DNA from 4 places in the Planococcus sp. RAB007_Raresut genome. Region 3 is predicted to be linked to each of the others. Evidence: riboswitches for the same ligand, from Rfam matches in the RefSeq annotation. Region 3 holds a riboswitch; each other region holds the start of a gene.
The links. A riboswitch is a leader RNA that binds a small molecule or an ion and turns the genes downstream of it on or off. The one in region 3 is predicted to bind thiamine pyrophosphate.
Positions count from the first base shown of each region.

Region 1: another riboswitch for thiamine pyrophosphate. It lies ahead of AC2Q9J_RS00385 (YkoF family thiamine/hydroxymethylpyrimidine-binding protein); the one in region 3 lies ahead of AC2Q9J_RS13240 (lipoate--protein ligase family protein).
Region 2: another riboswitch for thiamine pyrophosphate. It lies ahead of thiT (energy-coupled thiamine transporter ThiT); the one in region 3 lies ahead of AC2Q9J_RS13240 (lipoate--protein ligase family protein).
Region 4: another riboswitch for thiamine pyrophosphate. It lies ahead of tenA (thiaminase II); the one in region 3 lies ahead of AC2Q9J_RS13240 (lipoate--protein ligase family protein).

Region 1 covers NZ_JBXYIF010000001.1:82,253-87,946, reverse strand. Annotated here, with positions in the region: gene AC2Q9J_RS00400 (energy-coupling factor transporter transmembrane component T family protein) at 1-94, opposite strand, end outside; gene AC2Q9J_RS00395 (ABC transporter ATP-binding protein) at 75-1,511, opposite strand; gene AC2Q9J_RS00390 (ECF transporter S component) at 1,498-2,079, opposite strand; gene AC2Q9J_RS00385 (YkoF family thiamine/hydroxymethylpyrimidine-binding protein) at 2,072-2,683, opposite strand; TPP riboswitch at 2,794-2,898, opposite strand; gene AC2Q9J_RS00380 (DsbA family oxidoreductase) at 3,338-3,988, shown strand; gene AC2Q9J_RS00375 (IDEAL domain-containing protein) at 4,013-4,339, shown strand; gene AC2Q9J_RS00370 (IDEAL domain-containing protein) at 4,547-4,870, shown strand; gene drmA (DISARM system helicase DrmA) at 5,432-5,694, shown strand, end outside.
Region 2 covers NZ_JBXYIF010000008.1:39,414-45,107, forward strand. Annotated here, with positions in the region: gene AC2Q9J_RS15985 (aminopeptidase) at 1-711, shown strand, start outside; gene AC2Q9J_RS15990 (SGNH/GDSL hydrolase family protein) at 724-1,677, shown strand; gene yxzF (small protein YxzF) at 1,723-1,869, opposite strand; gene AC2Q9J_RS16000 (M20 family metallopeptidase) at 1,939-3,012, opposite strand; TPP riboswitch at 3,153-3,252, shown strand; gene thiT (energy-coupled thiamine transporter ThiT) at 3,347-3,922, shown strand; gene map (type I methionyl aminopeptidase) at 4,039-4,791, shown strand; gene AC2Q9J_RS16015 (TspO-related membrane protein) at 4,850-5,569, opposite strand.
Region 3 covers NZ_JBXYIF010000006.1:93,416-99,109, forward strand. Annotated here, with positions in the region: gene AC2Q9J_RS13220 (vWA domain-containing protein) at 1-226, opposite strand, end outside; gene mug (G/U mismatch-specific DNA glycosylase) at 389-925, shown strand; gene AC2Q9J_RS13230 (DUF2975 domain-containing protein) at 1,040-1,522, shown strand; gene lipA (lipoyl synthase) at 1,782-2,726, opposite strand; gene AC2Q9J_RS13240 (lipoate--protein ligase family protein) at 2,738-3,562, opposite strand; TPP riboswitch at 3,645-3,748, opposite strand; gene AC2Q9J_RS13245 (cysteine hydrolase family protein) at 3,880-4,398, shown strand; gene AC2Q9J_RS13250 (SDR family oxidoreductase) at 4,478-5,251, opposite strand; gene AC2Q9J_RS13255 (hypothetical protein) at 5,585-5,694, shown strand, end outside.
Region 4 covers NZ_JBXYIF010000002.1:62,230-67,923, forward strand. Annotated here, with positions in the region: gene AC2Q9J_RS04155 (GNAT family N-acetyltransferase) at 1-474, shown strand, start outside; gene AC2Q9J_RS04160 (hypothetical protein) at 950-1,408, shown strand; gene AC2Q9J_RS04165 (PH domain-containing protein) at 1,667-2,128, opposite strand; TPP riboswitch at 2,317-2,419, shown strand; gene tenA (thiaminase II) at 2,508-3,203, shown strand; gene thiM (hydroxyethylthiazole kinase) at 3,193-4,005, shown strand; gene thiD (bifunctional hydroxymethylpyrimidine kinase/phosphomethylpyrimidine kinase) at 3,981-4,814, shown strand; gene thiE (thiamine phosphate synthase) at 4,804-5,448, shown strand; gene thiW (energy coupling factor transporter S component ThiW) at 5,445-5,694, shown strand, end outside.

The DNA of each region.
Region 1 (5,694 bases), on a different contig from region 3:
TCCATGGATTGAAGAAAAATGCGAGACCAAGCATCGCGATTGTTATAGTGATGAACTTAATTGCAGGATTCATGTCATGCAAAAGATTCCGCACGTAGCTTCACTCCTTTCGGCGGCAAAAGGTTATGGGCTGCAAGCAGTTCTTCGTCTTGCCACACTCTATCGGCAATGAATTTCCCGGTCATTCTGCCGTCTTTCAAGAGCACAACCGAATCAGCGACTGCGGCGGCGAACTCCATATCGTGCGTCACAAGAAAAACGGTATCTCCCTGGTCCAACTGGCTGTCGATGAGACGGAACAGTTCCAATAAAGCACTTTCATCCTGACCTGAAGTCGGTTCATCTAGAAACAGCACATTTCGTTTATCCGCAAGCATCGCCCCGATCGCCACCCGGCGTTTTTGGCCATGGCTGACGGAAAAAGGATTTTGCTCCTTGATTTCTGTTAGCCGGAGAGACTCTATCAAATCATCCAGCTCCATTTTGGAAGACGTTCCGCCAAAAGCCAGTTCGTCAAAGACTGTTGAAGTTAAAAACAGAAATTCTGGTGATTGCGGTACATAGCCACAAGGGTCTGATGAAAACTTCTCAGCTTCTTTTTTATAAATGCCGCAAATCGCTTTCACCAATGTCGATTTTCCGCTGCCATTTGGTCCCGCGATGACGATGCATTCTCCTTTTTGCGCATGGAATGAAACCGGCTGGAGCAGAGTGTTTCCTTTCATCTTTACTGAAAGTCCCGTCGCAGATATTACAGTCTCATCCAATATTGAATGGAGCCGGAGCGGGTATCGCAAAGTCTCGTGCGGCTTGAAGATGGTGTCTTCTGAAATTCTGCCATCGCTCGTTATCTTAATTTCACGGTCAAAAAATGTTTCCCAGTAATCCAACCTGTGTTCTACAGCGATGATTGTCAGATTGAACGTCTTTTGCAATTGATCGAGCCACAGGATGAATTCTTTCCCGGTATAGGGATCAAGATGCGATATCGGTTCATCAAGCAACAGGACTTCGGGATTCATGACCAATGCACAGGCAGTGGCAACCCGCTGTTTCATTCCGCCGGATAGTGTTTGAATTGAAACATGCCGGAGGTGGCAGAGGCCGGTAATGTCCAGGACATGACGGATCCGCTCCTCCATTTCGCTTGCCGGGGTATTTAAATTTTCAAGAGTGAAGGCAAGTTCTTCTTCGACCGTCGGCATACAGAACTGCGAATCCGGATCCTGGAAAACAGTCGCCACGCGGTGGTTGATTTCTCCAGGTGAATAACAATCTGCGGGTTTGCTGAATAAGTGAATTTCGCCATCCACAATGCCGTCGCAATTGGCAGGATAGAGCCGGTTCAATAAATACAGCAAAGTCGACTTGCCGGAGCCGCTGGGACCGGAAATGGCAACACGTTCGCCGCGCTCGATCGTAAAAGAGATCGATGAAAGTGTCGGTGATTGGTCATCCGGAAAACGGAAGCTGACATTATTCATTTCAAAAATAGTGTCATGCATTTGCATCACGCGGTTGTGTCCGAGCGATGGCGTAGCCGCGAAGTGAACCGGTCGCAAGCAGCGCATCGCCGATATATTTGCCGCCAATTCCGGCAATGATTGCTCCGCTCAAAACGCGAAGCGTAAACATCAACGCGACAAAACCTGGATCAAGCGCCGCATAGCCGGAAACGAAATAACCGTAGATGAAGCTAAATACTGCCGCACCGATGCCTGCAAGCATAAAGACAAAAATATTAAAGTGGCGGTAACGCGTCACAGTAAAAGCTGCTTCAGCGCCGAGGCCCTGAACAATCCCGGAAAGAATAAGGCGGGGACCAACCGCATTGCCGAGCATCACTTCGATGATCGCCGCCATGGTTTCGGGAATCAAGGCAGTGCCGGGCTTACGGATAATGTGCATACAGATGATTGAAACGATAAACCAGATGCCGAACATCCATTCATAGGCGATGGGGCCGATCAGCCCTGCCCATATATTGCCGAGGTGGATGAATAACAGGTAGACGATACCGAATACGACTCCAAACAGGGACATCAACACAATTTCCTTCAGTTTCCACGATTTAAGCATCGGCTTTTCCTCCATCAGCTTTGGCATGAGAAGGGCTGTTGATGCTCATCGATACGGTCATGACGAGATGGTGATGTTCAACAGAACGTGCATGAGTGAATGATTCTTCAAAGAATGCAAAGACATCATGTATATCGCCGTGGATACCACTCGCGTAATGCATCGAATCGTTCCACACGCCGTGCTCTTTTGCCCTTTCAACTTCACGGTAAATGACGCTCATATAATCCGGATTGTTCATCGGATAAAGCGCAAACTGCGACGATACATATTGCTTTGTGAGATCCCTATTCAACAACTGATCATCTTTGTTGAGGTAGACATCTCCTGACGTATCTCCCGGGCAGCCGATGGAGAATGTGCCATTCAAAGCCACATGTTCGCCGGTTTTCGCTGCATGCAAAGTCAAGGCTTTCGCAACATTGAAGACGTGGTTCTGTTTTCCGCGGATGACAGTGGATACGTCATCCGTGTGCATCCAGACATTCGAGGTGTCTGTTTCATTAAGCGCCCCTTTGATGATTTTGATGAAGTCGCCAGACATCGGATTGAGCGTGAAGCGAAATCCGACAATCAGCCTTGTGCCGCATTGCAATGGTTCCATAACAATATTCCTCCTTAAAAATGTGCACAAAAAAGGCCGCATCCGTGAAGATGCAGCCACTGTTCCATGCAAATTAAAAGGAGATACTAGCTCCTGAAAAGTTCGTTTTGCGGAAAGTCACCGCACTTCCTCACGCAGGTCCTAACCTGATCGAGTCATAAGGGATCGGAGCTTTCGCTCGCATCTCAGCTAAATAAGCACCCCCAGTGCAGAAAACGGTATACGGTTTTTGTGTTCGGGTTGTCCCGATGGCTCTAGTGTAAATGAAGGGAGGGGGGAAGTAAAGGGTATTTTAGAAACATGATATTGCGCAAAACAGCTCCGCTTTCCTGGCGGCTTGCGCCGAGCTAACTCGGACTCGTTGTACTTCGCCCGAGTGGATCTCGGCACTTCGCTTAATCGCCTGGGAGTCTTCGCTGTTTTGCTCCATATCATTCTGCCAGCCAATTACATAGGTGAAGGTATTTAAATAGAGGAATATGATTTATGTATTATCTTGAAATCAGAGCATATTTATTGTGTTCATGCATAAACCGGCGTAAAATTCCCATTAGTCACCAAATTTATTGGGGCTTTATTGAAAAGATATACAGATGTAAATTGATTGATTTTAATTATATAACTATCTGGTTAGCAGAAAGGATGGTTTCTGATATGACAGTAAAAGTGAAAGTATATTCGGATTATGTTTGTCCATTTTGTTTCCTGGCAGAACAGCCGTTAGAGGAAGCGATCAAAGGAAAAGATGTGGAAGTTGAGTGGATGCCTTTCGAATTGCGTCCAGCACCAAATCCGACATTGCGCCCGGAAGACGATTATCTCCAAAAGACTTGGTCGCAGTCGGTTTACCCGATGGCTGAACAGATGGGAATCGAGATTGTATTGCCGGATGTGTCGCCGCAGCCCCATACCCATTTGGCATTTGAAGGGCTTCAATATGCCAAAGAAAAAGGGAAAGGCACTGCATATAATGAACGCATGCTGAAAGCCTTTTTCCAGGAGAGCCAGGATATCGGTGATGTCGAAGTATTGACGAAACTGGCAGGGGAAGTCGGCTTGGATGAAAAAGAATACCGTGAAGCACTTGAGTCCCGTAAGTACAAAGAAGCTCACCAGCAGGCACTTGAGCACTCATATGAAGAGGCTGATATAACGGCTGTACCCACATTCGTGATCGGGGATACTAAAATCGCCGGCATCCATACGAAAGAGACACTCGAACAGCTGATCGACGAAGAACTGCAGAAACAAAAACCTAAAGTCTTGTTTGAAGGAATGGCTTGTGGACCAGGCGGTTTCTGCTAATACTACTAGAAGAGGTGTAAACCTATGACGAATAAATATAAAGCGATTTTAAAGAATAACGACTGGGTAAAAGGCATTTCCCGCCACGGTGAAATGATCATCGGTTTTGTTGATTCAATGAGTTTGGAGCAGGAAGCTGTGCATGTAGTTGTCGCTGAAAGTGATAACGAAGAGCTGATCGGCAAAACGATTCCGATGCATTTCACTCAAGTGGAAGTCATTCCGACGGCCGTAACCAAGAATGCCGGCGAGCTCGAGTTTTTGATCGACTTGGCTTTGGCGACTGGTGATAAAGAATGGTTCGAAGAGCTGTCTGCTGAATTGAATGAGAAGAAGCAGGCGGTTAATTAAGATAAACAGAAAAGATAATGATATAAGAAAGAGCAGCGGCATTATGTAGCCGCTGCTCTTTTTGATTGATTGTCTTAACCTTAAAGCGAATAAGAGTAATATTCTCATATTAATGCGTAAGGGAATTAAAAGAGGGTATTGAAGATTATAGTGAAATAATCTAAGTAGAATTAATACAAAAATAAATGACAAAGCGGGTGTTAAGATATGAATGAAGAGACGACGATTTTAAAAACAACTGATTGGGTAAAAGGAACTTCAATTAAAGGTGAAATGGTCATTGGATTCATCGATTCGCTGAGCATGGTCCAAGGAGCTGTATATGTAACGGTTGCGGAAAGCGATAACCCTGGTATTGTCGGTTTGACGATTCCGCTGGCGGTCCAGCATGTCGAGACTTTGCCTCAGATTGCACCAAAAGACATGGCTCAGCTTGAAGATCTGATTGATCTGGCTTTGCAGACTGGGGATAGAGAGTGGTTTGAAGAGTTGACTGGTGAGTTGAATGGAAAAGAGCTAGGGTTTAAATAAATTCTAAACTTTCGAAATAAATATTAATAGTTTTGGCAGCAGGCTATTTATTGGCTTGCTGTTTTTTTCGTCTTTTGGGAATACGGTTTTAGGATTGAGTTTAGAAGGAAAATTTAGACTAATGCAAAATATTTTAATGAGCATATGACCATACAAAGAATCATAATTTTAAACAATTATTACATATAACTGGTTTGTCAAATATCCAGTGGTAGCACCTCTTCATTATCTTGTGAATCTTTAATGCGCTTAGTAAAGAGCAGTAAAAGGTGTCAAATGTCATCTTATATTAAGAATATTATGCCGTAGTATGAGGAAATAAATGAACAGGAACTATAGTGTAAACCCAAAACAAACAATGAAAAATATTGACTAATAATAATACCTCTAATCGATGTTTATAACCTGAATAAGGTAATTGTTTATTGTTTTCTTAATACGGAGTCCAGGTAAATGGAAGTCTAAAAAGAGAAATACAAAAGAAAAAACTGATTTTTCATGGTATTATTTACTAATAAATCTAAAAATAAAATAGACATATTAAGTTAAGGGGGTTAATCGATGACTAATTACCAAGTGCTAAGAAACGACCTAATAAAAGAACTAGAATCTTTTTTAGTAGGTCCTAGGAAAAAGGAAGAAATTCTAGGGAAAAAAATGCGTCCTATGACAGTCTATTTATCAGGAAAGCTCGTTCCTTTCGGTTCCACCTCAGATGTTGTTAATGAACGAGAAAATGCTATTGAAACGCATGTTGAAATAAATGATGAAGAAGTTGATGAACAGCTGAAAACGAAGAAAATCTTCAGACCTTCGAGTATGGG
Region 2 (5,694 bases), on a different contig from region 3:
AAAACCGTGCGAATCGGCGGCGGAGACGCAGTTGCATTGTGGAAGGAACATATCGATTTCCTTGAAAAACGTGCTGCTCAGTTAAATGATCATCGTTTTGTAAAATTGCAGTATTCCGCGCCCGGCACTGATCTTACAATCGAGTTGCCTGACAAGCATATCTGGATGTCAGGCGCTTCAAAAACGCCGCAAGGCAATCCATTCATCGCGAATATGCCGACAGAGGAAGTTTATACAGTTCCTTTAAAAAATGGAGTCAACGGTTATGTCCGTAATACAAAGCCATTTGTCTATCAAGGCAACATCATCGATGGATTCACACTGACTTTCGAAAATGGCAAAATCGTTAAAGCTGAAGCTGAAACAGGCGAAGAGCTGTTAAATGAAATGATCAGTTCCGACGAAGGTGCAGCTTATCTCGGCGAAGTGGCATTGGTGCCGCATCAATCGCCGATCTCGGATTCCGGCCTGTTATTCTTCAATACTTTATTTGATGAAAACGCCTCAAACCACTTGGCAATCGGCGATTCCTATCCGACATGCTACGACGGCGCACGAGATCTTGAACGTGAGCAATTGGAAGAGTTAGGATTGAATACGTCCATTGTCCATGAAGACTTTATGATTGGCAGCGCTGATATGGATATCGACGGCATTAAAGCAGACGGATCGAAGATTCCAGTTTTCCGCAAAGGCAACTGGGCATTCTAAGAGGTGAATGAAATGAAGAAATCAGCGGCAACCCTGCTCGCTCTGTTAATGGCAGTCAGTATGATGAATACAGCGGCAGCTGAGGTGAAAATACCGGCTGTCTATATTGCGCTGGGCGATTCACTTGCAGCAGGTCAAACTCCCGACAGCCAGATTGATTCCGGCTATGCGGATTTGATTGCCCAGGAACTGGGCCGCAATCAGCCGGTCGCATTATTTTCAAAAGATCTCGCTTTTCCGGGATTTACGACAGCAGATGTGCTGGAACGTGTGGAAGAAGATGAGGCGCAGGAACTTCTCGCATCGGCGAATATCATTACTTTGTCAGCAGGAGCCAATGATTTACTGCGGCTTGTGCAGGCAAATCCCGCCGATGGTTCCCTTCAGTTTCAGCGCATCCAATCTGATTTCGCATTGAATAAAGCCAGAAAAAATATCGCAGATATTTTGAAAACGCTGAATGAATCTGCGCCGAACGCGGATGTCTATGTAATGGGTTATTATTTCGCCTATCCGCATGCCCGTGAGTCGCAGAAAGAAGGCATAGCTGAACAATTGGAAATCTTGAATAGAATTTTGGAAAATGAAGCTGAAAAAGCCGGTGCGATTTTTGTTTCAGTCGATGAGGCGTTCGGAGAAAATGCGACATCGAAAGTTCCGAATCCGGGGGATGTCCACCCGAATTTAGAAGGTTACCAAGCAATGGCCAATGAATTTTTGGCTGAATACCGAAATGGCTGGACGATAGAAAATAGGGAGCTGCCTCCGCTGAATCCTGTAAGCTTTGAAGAAATTCTGCAGGGGCAGGAGGAGCAGGCGGATGAAAGTCTTCAGCCGGATGCCGAAGAAGAGGCATCAACGGAAATCGATGTCGAACAGCCAGCGGAAGATGATCAATCGGCGCAACTGCTTCCAAGTCTCCAATCGGATTATTTAGCTATAAGAACAATCTTGCCAATTATATAAGATAGCAAAAATCCCGCTTCCAAATTGATGGAAGCGGGATTTTTATTATCGTTTTGTCTGTTTTGTTTTATACTGGCTGGTATTTGTTTGTGCGTTGCCTTTGGCTTTCTTTTTATTCATGAATTTACGGATAACCGGATAAGCTATAGGACCGTATTTAATTGCGGTTCTCAATAATCTTCCTACTGCCATATTTATCGCTCCATTCGTTTTATAGATACTATTTAAATGCCCTTTTTAGGGCATCCTTAAACATGGCGCTTAACTTAAGGCATGGGACACAAGAATATCTTTGTACTCATGGACACTTGAGATTTCAACGTATTCAGCGTTGCCGTGCCAGTCATCGCCAGTCGGACCAAACTCGATCGCCCCTTCGCCACCGTTGACCGCGGCATAATAGCGAGTATCGGCAGCGCCGTGCTGACCGAAAAGCACAGGTTCATTGCCTGTATTGCTGCGTATGCTTTCCTGCAACGTCTGAATATAAGGGTTTTCAGCTGTCGTTGTCAGTGCAGGTGTAGTGGAAGAACTGGACTTGTAGTCAAAGTCGATATTAAGTGTCTCGCCGAGTTCCACCATTTGCCGCGTTATTTCTTTAGGGTCCTGACCCGGCATAAAACGGATATCATAGGACATTTCACAAAGCTCCGGAACCATATTATAGCGCTTGCCGGCATTGATGATGGCAAGATTGACGGAAGGCTGCTCATAATACTCAGTCGACTCCTTGCGGAAAGGAAGTTCAGTCATCGCCATATGATATTTCATCGCCTGTTCGATGGCATTAATGCCTTCCCATGGACGGCTGCCGTGTGCTGGCTTTCCTTTGAAAACCATATCCATGTGCAAGATGCCTTTTGACTGCAGCCCGACTTTCAATCCTGTCGGCTCACCGCAAATGACAAAATTGCCGCTGTGCCCTTGGGAGACCAGCCATTCAGAAGTGTTATGCCCGCCAATTTCTTCATCTGTGACGATATGGAGATGGACTTCACGATTTAATTTTTCAGCATCAAGTTCGATGAATGCCTGCATCATGGCGGCTACGCCAGCCTTCATATCCGCGGAACCGCGGCCATACAAGCGGCCAAGCTCCTCCATCGGTGTAAACTGTTCTTCATGGCCGGGGACAACATCGACGTGTCCGTTCCATACCAATTTTTCTGAGCCTTGGCCTTTTTGGGCAGTGAGCATCAAATATCCTTTATTGTCATGGACTTCGACCTTTTCACCATGTTCTTCAAGCCAGCGGGCGCAAAAAAGAAGAGCGTCATTGGCGCCTTCTTTAGTATCGCTTTTGATTTTGATTAAATCCTTCAATAATTCGATCATATAAGCACAGCAGCAATTTCTGCTGCCTTCACCGCCTTTCTGCAACATTTACTTTCTCAATACCCTAATGTGTCCAGATGAAACGAACTTGCATCCCATCTTTATGTCCGTTACAATACAGGTGTTACGAAAATAACTGTATACACCACAAGGGGAGCTTTTGCTGAGAGTGAACGGAACCGTTCTTACCCTTTGAACCTGTAAGTTAATACTTGCGCAGGGATGTGGATGGAAACCTGCCCTTATGCGGCGTCAGGGTCTATCCTGGCGCCGCTTTTCGTATGGTTTTTATTGGCGGCCCTTCTGGTGATGTGCAAACACATGGGAGGAAATCATGAGAAATAAAAAATTATTATTGATGCTCGAAATTGCGATTTTCGGAGCCCTTGGATTTGTCCTGGACTTTATCGCGTTCAGCATGCCTCAAGGTGGATCGGTCAGTCTGGTGATGATTCCGATCATCCTGATGGCGTTCCGCCGTGGAATGGGCGCCGGTATTCTGACCGGTCTCACAGTTGGCCTGCTCCAGCTTGTTACGGGCCGTGTCTATATCGTGCCTCTCTCATTCGGTTTCGCTTTTACACAAGTGACGCTCGATTACTTGGTCGCTTTTGCGAGTGTAGGGGTTGCCGGTATAATGAGATCCGCTTATCTTAAGAATTTACGGAATGGCTCGCGTGGCAAAGCGGTTTCATCGATTGTAGCAGGAGCTTTGATCGGCGCATTTCTGCGCTATATCATCCATGTCATTGTGGGAATCTGGTTCTTCAGTGAATTCGCCACGGGCAATGTTTATATTTACTCGTTTGTGTACAACGCCACTTATATGGTGCCGGCGTTCCTGCTGACAGCATTTGTCTGTTCCATTCTGTTCATAGCAGCTCCAAGATTGATTGATGTGAAAGAATAAAACAAGAAGGCTATCTTATGATAGTCTTCTTTTCTTTGTCCAGACTCCAGCGGCCCCTGTCGCTTTTCTTTTGTGTTATAATTCTTGAATAGAAAAGCTTGAAAGAAGGGTATTTGATGATTGCAACTAATGAAAAAGATATTGAAATGTTAAAAAAAGCAGGACAAATGGTAGCGAAAATCCGTGAGGAGATGAGAGCTGCGACCAAGCCTGGCGTGACTACAAAGGAAATTGATGAGTTGGGCGGACGGTTGTTCGAAGAACTCGGCGGCGTTTCGGGTCCAAAATCCGAATATGATTTTCCAGGATATACTTGCATCAGTGTGAATGAAGAAGTTGCACACGGCATTCCCGGAAAACGTGTTATCAAAGAAGGGGACATCGTCAATATTGATGTATCCGGCTCTTATGAGGGTTATTTTTCCGATACGGGAATTTCTTTTGTAGTAGGAGATGGCCATCCTGAAAAAGAGAAGATATGCGAAGCGGCTGAAAAAGCATTCGAACGGGCGATGACTAAAGTCAAAGCAGGTTCAAAATTAAATCAGATCGGTAAAGCAGTTGAACGGGAAGCGAAAGAGCAAGGCTTGTTCGTCATCAAAAACCTGACAGGCCACGGCATTGGTAAATCACTGCATGAAGCTCCTCAGCATATCCTGAATTATTATGATGCATGGGAAACGACAATCCTTAAAGAAGGAATGGTCCTCGCTGTCGAACCTTTTATCTCACAGAAAGCGGAACATATTATTGAATCTGGCGACGGCTGGACGTTCATTACGCCAGATCAGTCTCTGGTCGCTCAAATTGAACATACAGTCCTGGTGACAAAAGGTGAACCGATTTTATTGACTAAATTAGAAGAATAGAAAAAAGCCTGCATAGCGCAGGCTTTTTTTAATGGAAACCATTTCTCATAAGGCATCATCACTTTTTCTTGATAAGAAGGATTCCTGTAATGATCACCCCGCTCAGGAATAAGGAGGCTGTTGTAACGAGCATTTCATCCAATCCATGTTTGACTGCAATGCCGATGAATGCCCAGACAAATACTAAAGTGAAAGGGATATCGGAGTGATGGAAACGGACATGCAGCGCAAGAGCTGTCGCAACAGTCAGCATGATGACCGCCCATAGCTCGTTGCTAAGGCCCCAGCCTCCCCAATTATAATAAGTCAGTACGTAACTGATATTAGTAATGGTCGCAACACTGATCCAACCCATATTCACTGAAATCGGAAGTCGTTCGGTAAGTTTTCTCTCATTATTATTATATTGAAGATACAGGAGAATAAGAGAACCGAGATAGAGAAGCATCGCTGCTATCGACCAGGCAAAATATTCGTAATGCCAAAGCAGCAGCCAGGTGATGTTTGCTACAGCGCTTAAGATGAAATATAAACTGATGGCTGTCGAAGGAAGTTCTCTCTCTTTCTTATAACGGACCCAGAATCCCACAATCCAGATAGCTAATAGTATGTATATAACTGACCAGATCGAAAAGACATAACCGGCAGGGGTGAACAGAACAGGAAGCCTGTTTGAAATTTCTCCTGTGGTTTGACCGTTGATCGGCAGAATATTGGCTAATGCATTAACTGTAACGATGGCCAGAAAGGCGATTGTCATTAATATCAAACGGAACATCTGTGATCCCTCCTCGCTAACAGTATACCTTTCCTTGTTTCTGACAACAATTAACTGTTAGCTAAAGTGGATAAAAAGTTCCGTGAAATCGTCGATATTATGTCATTATGTCCGGTGGGCTTTCG
Region 3 (5,694 bases):
TTTCTTTCACCATTTCTTCGACATTATGTATGGCTGCTTCCGGAACATTGATTTCCTCCGCTTCCGCCGATTCTTCTTCATCACTTTCTTCCACTGCCGTTTCCTTCTTTTCTTCCGCCGGGACTTTTTCCGCCACCGCTTCTTCATCAGCTTTCGAGCAGCCGGCAACGATTGCCAGCAGCAACAGTCCTATTATCATCAGCCACTTTGCATTGGTAAGTTTCATAAACATCATTCCTCCTGGATTAATTCTACCGTTCAGATACGTTTATAGGAAATGTCGGTTTCATTATTATGGAAATTCAGTACTTTGGAACTGCCATAAACAGGAAGAAGTACTTCATTCGTGTTCAGTATTTGCTTTGTTCAAATCGGGTATGATAAATACATGCTCATTCACTTAAAGGAGGATCCCCTATTGCATTTAGAACCGATTCCTGATCATATACAACCGGGTTTGAAGATATTGTTTGTCGGCTTCAACCCCAGTATCCGGTCGTCCGAAACCGGCTATCATTACGCGAATCCGAATAACCGTTTTTGGAAAATCCTACATCAGGCGGGTGTGACGCCGCGGAAATTCCGCCCTGAAGAAAACAGCAAACTGCTGGAGCTCGGTCTTGGATTGACGAATATAGTAGCCCGCCCTACCAAAGAGGCGGCAGAGATATCGAAGGATGAATATCGGATCGGGGCAGAAAAGCTGAAAAAGAAAATTCAACGCTATCAGCCGGCAGCCGTCTGCTTCGTCGGCAAAGGTGTGTACCAGCAATACAGCAAAAAACGTGTTGCTCCCTGGGGTGAACAGAGCGATCCTGTCATTCCCGGAATCGCAGAATTCGTTGCCCCCTCCTCGAGTGGACTCGTACGCATCAAACAGGATGAAATCGTGGAGATTTATAAAGGGCTGCAGAAATACTTATAAGTTTTTAATTAATTGAACAATAATTAAACATCAAATTAAGATAATTATTTATTGATATTCAATAAATAATGGTGTATTATCTCATTAACAACATTATTTAATGAGGTGTTTAAGATGAAACGAAGTTCAACAGCTGTCTTAAAAGCCGCTGTCTTTCTCGTCGGCCTTCCGGTACTCGCTGTGTGCATCTACGGCTTATCCAGATTCGATCCGAATTCCCCATACTGGGCTTTGCCGGAACTTGAAAATCTGCAATATCCGCTGCTAATCGGCATGTATATCGGGATGATCCCTTTTTTCATTGCGCTGTACCAATCCCTGAAACTCCTTGGGTATATTGACCGCAACCAAGCTTTCTCCACCTTTTCCGTAAAAGCCATCCGCAATATCAAACGCTGTGCGATTGCCATCATCATTGTCTATTTGATCGAGATGCCATTCCTTTATATGCTGACAATGGCAGATGACGCGCCGGCGATCATCATGGGGCTGTTCGTCATTTTCGCTTCGCTTGTCGTCGCAGTCTTTGCCGCCGTTCTCCAGAAATTATTACAGGATGCCATCCGAATCAAATCCGAGAACGACTTGACGGTCTGACGTAAAATTAAGTGGGAAAATTGGAAAGATCACCGATTACGGTGGTCTTTTTTTCTGTTTGTGGTGAATTTTTTACTTTTTTATAGGTGATTAAAGGATATTCTCCCCTGTTGTAAGTCATAGGGCGGGTTTGTTTCCGCAGATTCGGATTTATTTGCGCTGAGCGAGATTTATTTGCGCAGCTCAGTTTTTATTTGCGCTGAGCACAAAATGAGAGAAAAAAACCACCGCATAGGCGGTGGCTTTTCACTATATCATGTCAAAAAGACTCCACTTCCAGCTTCTTGCCCTGCGACTCGTAGCCTTTCATGTAATTGATGCGGCGCTGTGCCGACGTTGCGTTGACCTGTTCGTCTGCATGATAGGAAGAGCGCACCATCGGCCCTGCTTCACAATGGCTGAAGCCTTTCGACAATGCAATTTCCTTCAGCTCGGCGAATTCATCAGGATGATAATAGCGTTCCACGTTTAAATGTTTTTTAGTCGGCTGCAGGTACTGGCCGATCGCCATGATATCGACATTGTGCGCACGCAGATCGTCCATCGTTTCAATGATTTCTTCCTTCGTTTCACCAAGCCCGACCATGATACTCGATTTCGTTGGTGTGTTCGGCGCAATTTCCTTAACCCGCTCCAGCAATTGAAGTGACCGGTCATACATCGCCCGGGCACGCACCCGCTTCGTCAGGCGTCTGACGGTTTCGATATTATGGTTGAAAATATCCGGTGCACTGTCCATCAACGTATGGAGGCTTTCGTAATCGCCTTTCATATCGGATGGCAGGATTTCCACGGTCGTTGCCGGCATCCTTCTGCGGATGGCACGCACCGTCTCAGCAAAAACAGCGGCACCGCCGTCTTTCAGATCATCCCGGGCAACCGCTGTCACCACGACATGCTTCAAACCCATAATTTCTACAGATTCCGCCACGCGTTCCGGTTCGCCCAGATCAAGTTCATTCGGCAATCCTGTTTTGACCGCACAGAAGCGGCATCCTCTCGTGCAGGTATCTCCGAGAATCATGAAAGTAGCGGTTTTTCGTTCACTCCAGCATTCGTGGATGTTCGGGCATCTCGCTTCTTCACATACCGTGTTGAGCTTTTTCTCACGCATCAATTTCTTTAGTCCTGTAAACGATTCATTCGTATTGATTTTCACCTTCAGCCAATCCGGTTTCCGTATGTATTCTTCTTGTTTTGACATTTAAACTCCTCCTAATTTTTAGTTGAGTAACTCCAATCAAGATTTTTATACTTCGTTTCCGCCAGCTGATTGATTTCGATCAATCTCTTATCCGACAGCGTAAGCGGTTCCAATTTAACGCCAAGCCCTTTTTCGAATCCCTGTTTAAAAGCAGCCTTCACTCTATCAAAATCAACCGATTTTCCAGTCGCCGTGTTGATGGAGATGGCCTTATCCTTGAACGCATCCCTTGCGCGCTGTTTTATTTCAAGTGAAGGGTAAGTGAATAAATCGAATAACTTCACGCTGTCAATTTCAATCGGAATTGACCCATGCTGCAGGATGATGCCTTTTCTTCTCATCTGGGCACTGCCCGCTGCCTTTTTCCCATCAACCAACAGCTCGTACCAGGAAGACTTATCAAAGCAAACAGCTGAATCCGTTTTCTCCATCGACGTTTCGGGTATCGCAAACTCCGCTTCAATGCCAAGTTCCTTGAATCCTTCCAATAAACCTTTTGAAATGACCAGATAAGCTTCTTTTACAGAACGCGGCATGGCCGGATGCGTTTCCGGAACCACCACACTGTAAGTCAATTCCTGATCATGAAGCACAGCGCGTCCGCCCGTCTGCCTGCGAACGATTTCCGCTCCGTAAGCTGACGCCTGCTGAAAGTCGATTTTTTTATCGGCATCCTGAAAGCGGCCGACTGAAATTCCCGCCGGCGACCAGCCGTATAATCGGATAGTTGGACCGATTTCCCCTTTGCTCAGCCATTCCAGCAACAGTTCATCCAAAGCCATATTAAATGAGGCGCTGTTATGGCCTGAATCGATGAACCCCCATGTTTCCCCCATCGCTTCTCCCCCTTTTTTTGCACAAAAAAATACACAGCTTCCAAAGATATGGACAGCAGTGCAGAGTGGTTGCATCACAATAAGCCTGCAATTACCACTTCCCTCCGCCGGCATAATCCAGATCAGGTTCAAAGGGTCCAAGCTATGCTTGTCTCAGCCCAAAAAGCGGCTCCCCTAGTGCATAATTTATTTGTTACCCAAATCCTACCATAAGGTAACTGAAAAACAAACCTCTTTTTTATTTATACTGCTCGAGAAGGTTTTAGGACACAGCTGTCGAATAAAACAAAAAGAATACACGAAGAGGAGACGGTCCTATGCCGAATACGGCCCTGCTGATCATCGATGCCCAAAATGAAATGTTCGACCCTGCCAATCCAGTCCATGAAAGTGATAAACTGCTTGAGAATCTTCAAACGCTGATTCAAAAAGCGCGTTCAGCGGGCGTGCCTGTTATTTACGTACAGCATAACGATGCCGGCCTTGTGGAAGGCACAGATTTCTGGCAGATTCACGAATCGATCCAGCCGCAAGCGGAAGACCTGATTATCCAGAAAAAAATTCCGGATTCTTTCCAAGAAACTTCTTTACTCGAAGAATTGAAATCGAAAGGAATTCAAAACCTTGTCATTGCTGGCAATCAAACTGAGTATTGCATAGACGCCACAACACAAAGTGCCAGTAAGCACGGTTTCAATGTGACGCTGGCAAAAGACGCCCACGGCACATGGGATTCAGAGACGATGAGCGCTGAACAGATCATCGGCCACCATAATGAGCTGCTAAGCGATTTCGCTGAACTTCAGGAGACCCGAGATATTCAATTTACGAAATGAGATTAATTTTATAAGGAAAGCCCCGATGGATGATCGGGGCTTTCCTTTTTGATTGTCATCTTCAAACAATCTTTGGGCTTTAGCGTGTAAAACCGCCTTCCGAATGGATGATCTGACCCGTAATCCACGCTGCATCGTCACTTGCCAGGAACTTCACCAATATCGCCGCGTCTTTCGGTTCACCTGGACGTCCGAATGGGAATCGAGGCTGCAGCGCATCTTGTATTTCGGATGTCATCCATCCGCTGTCAGTCGGTCCAGGATTCACCGCATTGACGGTGATTCCAAGCGGTGCAACTTCCGCTGACAAGGTGATTGTCAATGCGTCAACCGCGCCTTTCGTCGTGGCATAAGCCAGTTCACCCGGCATCGGGCCTTTGAACTGTCCTGACGTGAGATTGATAATCCGTCCCCCTGATTTTTTCGTAAAGCGTTTGGCAAAACCGCTGCTCAGCATAGTCGTAGCAAGCACATTCACACGGTAATGCCGATCCAGCTCTTCGATGGTCAAAGTGGAATAATCGGTATCCGTCGAATAAGCAGCGTTGTTCACCAATATATCAGCTTGACCGAGCTCGCTTTCCACCTGTTTAAGCAACGATTCCAGTTCTGCCGCTTGTGACAGATCCACTTCCAAAGACGTCACTTTCACGCCGAACCGCTTCAATTCCTCTTTCAACTGGGCCGGTTCGTCCGCTTCAATTTTCCATGGCATACTGTTGTCATACGCTGTCCAGTAGGTGAAGAAGATATTGCAGCCATTCTCCGCCAGTTCCTTGCAGATTGCAGCTCCGATGCCGTTCAAGCGGCTCGCACCTGTTACAATGGCGAGTTTGCCAGTTAATAGGCCCATTTCATTTCCTCCTTAAAGCTTTCTAGCTGGTTGACTTAACTTTATCATATCGTTTTGGTGATAGAATCCATTTTATCTTTAATTAAGTCAATTATGCCTTCATGTTCAATGATATTAAGTCAGGACTATATACACATTAAAAATAGATATATTCCGGGACACTTAAATGTTAATATATAGAAAACTTACAAGTATATAATCTGATTTTAGAAACTTGATAGTCCTTTTCCGAGGCGAAAAATACAAGTCAAAGCTGAATCCAGCGACACACTCTACTTTTCCTTTCGGCAGAATTTTGTTTTAAAACAATCCAGATGGAAAGTAGAGGAAGACATGAAAGTATTGTGGAAAGTAGTAATTTTATCTGTTTTATTCCTTGGGTTCAGTATCGGAAGCTATTGGCTCATATTCAGCCAGGGGCTCGTTTTAGGCATTCTTGTATC
Region 4 (5,694 bases), on a different contig from region 3:
ATGAATGCGGATCCGCAGGTGATGGAGTATTTTCCGAACATGCTGACGCAAGCTGAATCCGATGGTCTGATCGAGCGCTTCGAGCAGCATACCGAGGAAAAAGGCTTTGGAATCTGGGCAGTCGAACGCAAGGAAGACGGTGCGTTCATCGGCTTTATCGGATTGCTTGAAGTCGGCTTTGACGCCGGCTTCCAAGGTGCCGTTGAAATCGGCTGGCGGCTGGACAATAAATTCTGGAAACAGGGCTATGCGTCAGAAGGGGCGAAAGCCTGTCTGAATTACGCATTTGGTGTTTTGGGCTTGAACGAAATTGTATCATTTACAGCGACCCTCAACCATCCATCCGAAACGGTCATGCAGCGGATTGGCATGAAAAAAGCGGGCGAATTCGACCACCCGAAACTGGAAGAAGACAGCCCGTTGAAAAGACATGTGCTGTATCGGATCACGGCTGCCCAATACGCCTCGCTATGAGCGAAATGCATTGACTTATTACTGTTTAGGGCTTATTGTTAGAGACGCGATGAGCTCATTTGCGTAAGACGGACAAGCATTCCCTAGAGGAACACGTTGTGGAGCGTGGCTTGGACGCCGCAAATATCGATGCACCCTGCCTTTTGGCGGGGTGTTTTTTCATGGGCGAAAATGTTGGGGTTTTTCCCTTAACACTTTCTTAAAAGTGTCTGCAAATCAGTGAACGTTCGTAAAGTTATTTGATATGTTTACGAACGTTCTTTTTCTATTTTTTCGTTGTTTTAGAAGCGTTCGTAAACGTGTACTTTTGCGAACGGTTTTATTTCCAGAATTGTCTTTCTATTAATTCTAATTTTAAGTATATTTAAATTAGGAGTTAAGAATCTATCTGTGGCTTATTCAACTAACGTGGCGGAAATCTTTAATAAGGATATTCATCTTTGCGGTAAAGTTTCATAATAAAGGGGGCGCAAAATTGAAGAGGATTATTTTAGTATTTGGTTTATCGCTGGCATCCGTTTTTATCTTAGGTGCGTGCGGTAATGTGGAGAAAGCTCAACATATTGAGGTATACGTTATTGAAATATTGGAAGAAAACGCTGAAGGTTTTTCCGAAATGACGGGTTACAAGAAAGTAAATGCAATTACCAATACAGAAGCAAGTGAAAATCATGTGGAAACAGATATTAAAGCGATTGAAGACTTTTATGATACAGAAGGAAATTATATACGAACGGAAATCATCCATTCAAGATTTGATAAATCTCATATTACCAAAGCCGAAGACAGTGAAGAACGTAAGGAAGAAATTAAGGAACCATCAACAATCCTAATTCCCAATGAAAGTATGGAAAAATTTAAATTATATGATATGACGAAGGAAGAGAAAGAAAAAGTAAAAGAACATGTATTATCTTTTATGGATATGCTATAAGCCATATTTTGCTTCGAGTGTTTTAGCGGAATAAAACATTATTGCTAAATGGAAGTTCAAATTTTTTATTTTATAACAACAATAAACTTTAACGTAGCCAAATTTTACAAATAGAAACAAAGGACTTACTATTCTTCATTGAATCAGTTTACATATCAATACGGTATCGGAAACCGCACAAATAGAAAGTGCATTCTTTCGAACAGTCGATTAGCAGGCTTGTTAAAGGATTTTTAAATTAATTTATAATAAGTTAAATTATTTCTTCTTACTACCTTTAAAATTGCTATCAATTTTTATATTCGGATTTTGCTTTCTTAATTGTGATATAAATTCAATTTTATTTTTGGGTGAAACCCCTATGGTGTTAAATCTTCCATAATTAATTTCTATTTTATCCATAGACAAAGCAGGATCTGTAAAGGGGTTTTTAGTCTCTCTTACACTATGGAGACCATCTATTTCGATTTCCCGCTTAAAAGGACCGTATTGAATTTTAAGAAATTTATCTTGAATTGTATATCCCGTCCTAAACCATATCCACATGAGACAAAAACCAATTGGAAATAAAATAATAATTTTAATCCATTGCTTATCCAGAAAATCTGGAGTCATCCAAACTCCAAAGTCCGGGAAAAAAACTGGAGGAACAATAAAGAGTATTGAACCCACCCAAAGTATAATCGACATCCACACATCTTTTTTCGAAGGAAAATACATTTTATTCACTTCCTTTCACATATTGATAAGAGAATAAATATTCTTTTTCTATTATTTACGATTTGGAAATTAATCAGTTTCGTTAATTTATCATTTTTATTCCATTCAAAAATATATTTGTGATTTTTCTGACTATGTGATAATCTTTGAGGGAACAACTGAAGAACAACTGAAGAACAACTGAATACATGCACCACTGGGGGAGCCGGTTACCGGCTGAGACGAGCAATGCTCGGACCCTTTGAACCTGATCTGGATCATACCAGCGGAGGGAAGTGGGCGAGCGTATGCCGGATTTCTCTATTCCTTTGCGTATATGATTGCCGCTTTCCTTTACTGGAAAGCGGTATTTTATTTTGCCTGAAAGGGGCTGGAGAAGATGAAATTTACACAGGAAGTGCGGCAAGAGTGCGAGGGGTTATGGCAGGCGAGTTTTGATCATCCGTTTGTGAGAGGGATTGCGGACGGCAGTTTGCCGGTGGAGATATTCCGCTATTACGTTATGCAGGACGCTTATTATCTGACGAATTTTGCGAAGATGCAGGCGGTCGGTGCACTCAAAGCGCCGGACCTCGCCACGACGAAAAGCTTTGCGCATCATTCAGAGCAGACGTGCGCGGCGGAAATGGCGCTTCATGAATCATTCATGGGCATGCTCGGGGTAACAGAGGAAGATTGGAAAAAATTTGAACCGTCTCCGAGTGCCTATGCTTATGTGTCGCATATGTACCGCGCGATGGAAGGGGATCTGGCGGATGTGGTCTCGACGATTCTGCCTTGCTACTGGCTTTATTATGAAATCGGGGAGCGCTTGAAAAATGCCGAGCCTGATCATCCGATTTACGACCGGTGGATCGAGACTTATGGTTCGGAGTGGTTCGGGGAATTGGTGCAGGAGCAGATTGAGCGCATGGACCGTTTGGCGGAAGGGCTGTCGGCCGAGCGGCGGCAGGAACTGAAGGACCGCTTCCGTCGCAGCAGCTATTACGAATGGAATTTCTGGCAGCAGGCCTGGACGATGGAGACGTGGGAATTGCCGGCGCAAGTAAAGGAAGGTGTAGGATATGATCAATAAAATCCGCAGCGAAAATCCGATCATCCATTGCATCACGAATCACGTCGTATCGAATTTCCAGGCGAACGGGCTGCTGGCAATCGGCGCTTCGCCGATCATGGGCGAAGCACAAGAAGAAGTGGAGGAACTGGTCGCCATTTCCCGCGCATTGTCATTGAATATTGGAACCTTGAATAAAGACACACTGGAAAGCATGATGCTTGCCGGGAAAAGAGCGAATAAGGAAAAAATCCCGGTTATTCTAGATCCGGTGGGAGCAGGAGCGACCACTTTTCGGAGAGAAGCCGTCCAGAAGATTTTAACGGAAATCGATGTCCAGGTGCTGCGCTGCAATGCGGGTGAACTGGCTGCAATCGGCGGTGTGGAATGGTCGTCTAAAGGCGTCGATGCCGGTTCGGGCAATATCGATCTGGAGGAACTGGCGACCCGAGTAGCTAAAGAATATAGTTTGGTTGTGGCAGTGACAGGCGAGACCGATATCGTGGCCAACGGTTCGCGGGTGGAAAAAATTGCAGGCGGCGACCGGATGATGAGTTCTGTAACCGGCATGGGGTGCCTGCTCAGTGCTGTCACTGCCGCTTTCACGGCAGTGTCATCTGATGATCCAACAGCTGCTGCGATTGAAGCTCTCAAGTTTTACGGTGCGGCCGGTGAAAAGGCAGCAGCCACTTCGGAAGGACCCGGCAGTTTCCGCGACACATTCCTGGATGTTTTATTCGGCATGGAAATTGAAGAAAACAGCTTCGGCTTTGAAAAAGAGGAAGGAGTGGATGTGCTGTGGCAGCGATCAAGCAGGTATTGACGATTGCAGGTTCGGATTCCGGCGGTGGAGCGGGTATCCAGGCGGATATCAAGACATTTCAGGAACTCGGTGTTTTCGGGACATCGGCTATTACAGCGGTAACGGCGCAGAATACATGCGGCGTGTATGGGGTCTATCCCATGCCTGCTGGCGCAGTAAAAGCACAGCTTGATGCAATCGGAGCGGATTTTGCCATTGCGGCCGTGAAAACGGGGATGCTCTTCGACGCTGAAATCATCGCTGAAACGGCGGCGGGAATCGAACGGCACGGCTGGCATAACCTCGTCGTGGATCCGGTGATGATCGCAAAAGGCGGGGCAACGTTGCTGCAGGGAGAAGCGCTCGAGGCGATGCGGACATTATTATTGCCATTGGCAGCGGTCATCACACCGAATATCCCGGAAGCGGAAATGCTGAGCGGCATGGAAATCCATGGTGCAGCAGACCGGAAAAGAGCGGCTGAACAGATTCTCGCTTTTGGCGCGAAAGCAGTCGTCATCAAAGGGGGACATGCTGATAATCCGTTGATTGCGGAAGATTATTGTCTCGATCAAACCGGTGAATCATTTGTATTGCGCTCTGCGCGCATCCATACGCAGCAGACACACGGCACGGGCTGTACATTCTCAGCCGCTTTAACAGCTGAACTGGCTAAAGGGCAAACTTTGCCGGAAGCTTTGGTGACGGCGAAACGGTTTATCCAGTCGGCTCTTACACATCAATTGCATATCGGTGCGGGGCACGGTCCGACAAACCACGCCGCTTTCCGCCAATTTGCAACGGAAGGGGATGTGCAATTTGTTCAATAAACCCTCTGTTTATTTCATCATGGGCACGCAGAATGCTTCAGGAAAAGACCCTTTAAAAGTGTTGGAAGGAGCTTTAAAGGGAGGCATCACCCATTTCCAGCTTCGTGAAAAAGGAATGGGAGCTTTGCAGGGGCAGGATTTGCTGGAGTTCGCGGAAAAGTGCCGGGATTTATGCGTCATTTACCAAGTTCCTTTTTTAATCAATGATGACGTTGAATTGGCGTTAGCAGTCGGTGCTGACGGAATTCATATCGGACAGGAAGATATGGATTGTGGACAGGCGCGGGCGTTGATCGGGAAGGAAAAGATGCTCGGTGTTTCTGTACATTCACTCGAAGAAGCAAAAATTGCTATCGATGCCGGTGCGGATTACCTCGGCATGGGTCCGGTTTACGGCACGCAGTCGAAATCGGATGCGAAACGGCCGGCAGGCACTGCAGGCATCAAAGAAGTCACCAGGCATTTTCCGCTGACGCCTGTTTTTGGAATCGGTGGCATCACGCCGCAAAATGCGCCGGCAGTTTGGCAGGCGGGCGCATGCGGTGTTGCCGTCATTTCGGCACTGTCGGGGGCTGACGATATCGCTTTGCAAATCGCGCATTTCAAAGATTCATCTAAAGGGGTGTTGATATGAACACAAAAAAGCTTGTCGTAATGTCAATGTTCGTAGCACTGGCAGTCGCAGGTTCGGCGTTTGTATCGTTCCCGGCAGGAATCGCACGCGCCTATCCGATTCAGCACGCCATCAATGTCATCGCGGCTGTGCTTTTCGGACCAATCCCTGCCGTAACGATAGCCTTTGTGACAGGGGTCGTGCGGGTGCTGACAGGCACCGGATCGCTATTGGCGTTTCCTGGCGGCATGATCGGAGCATTGTTTG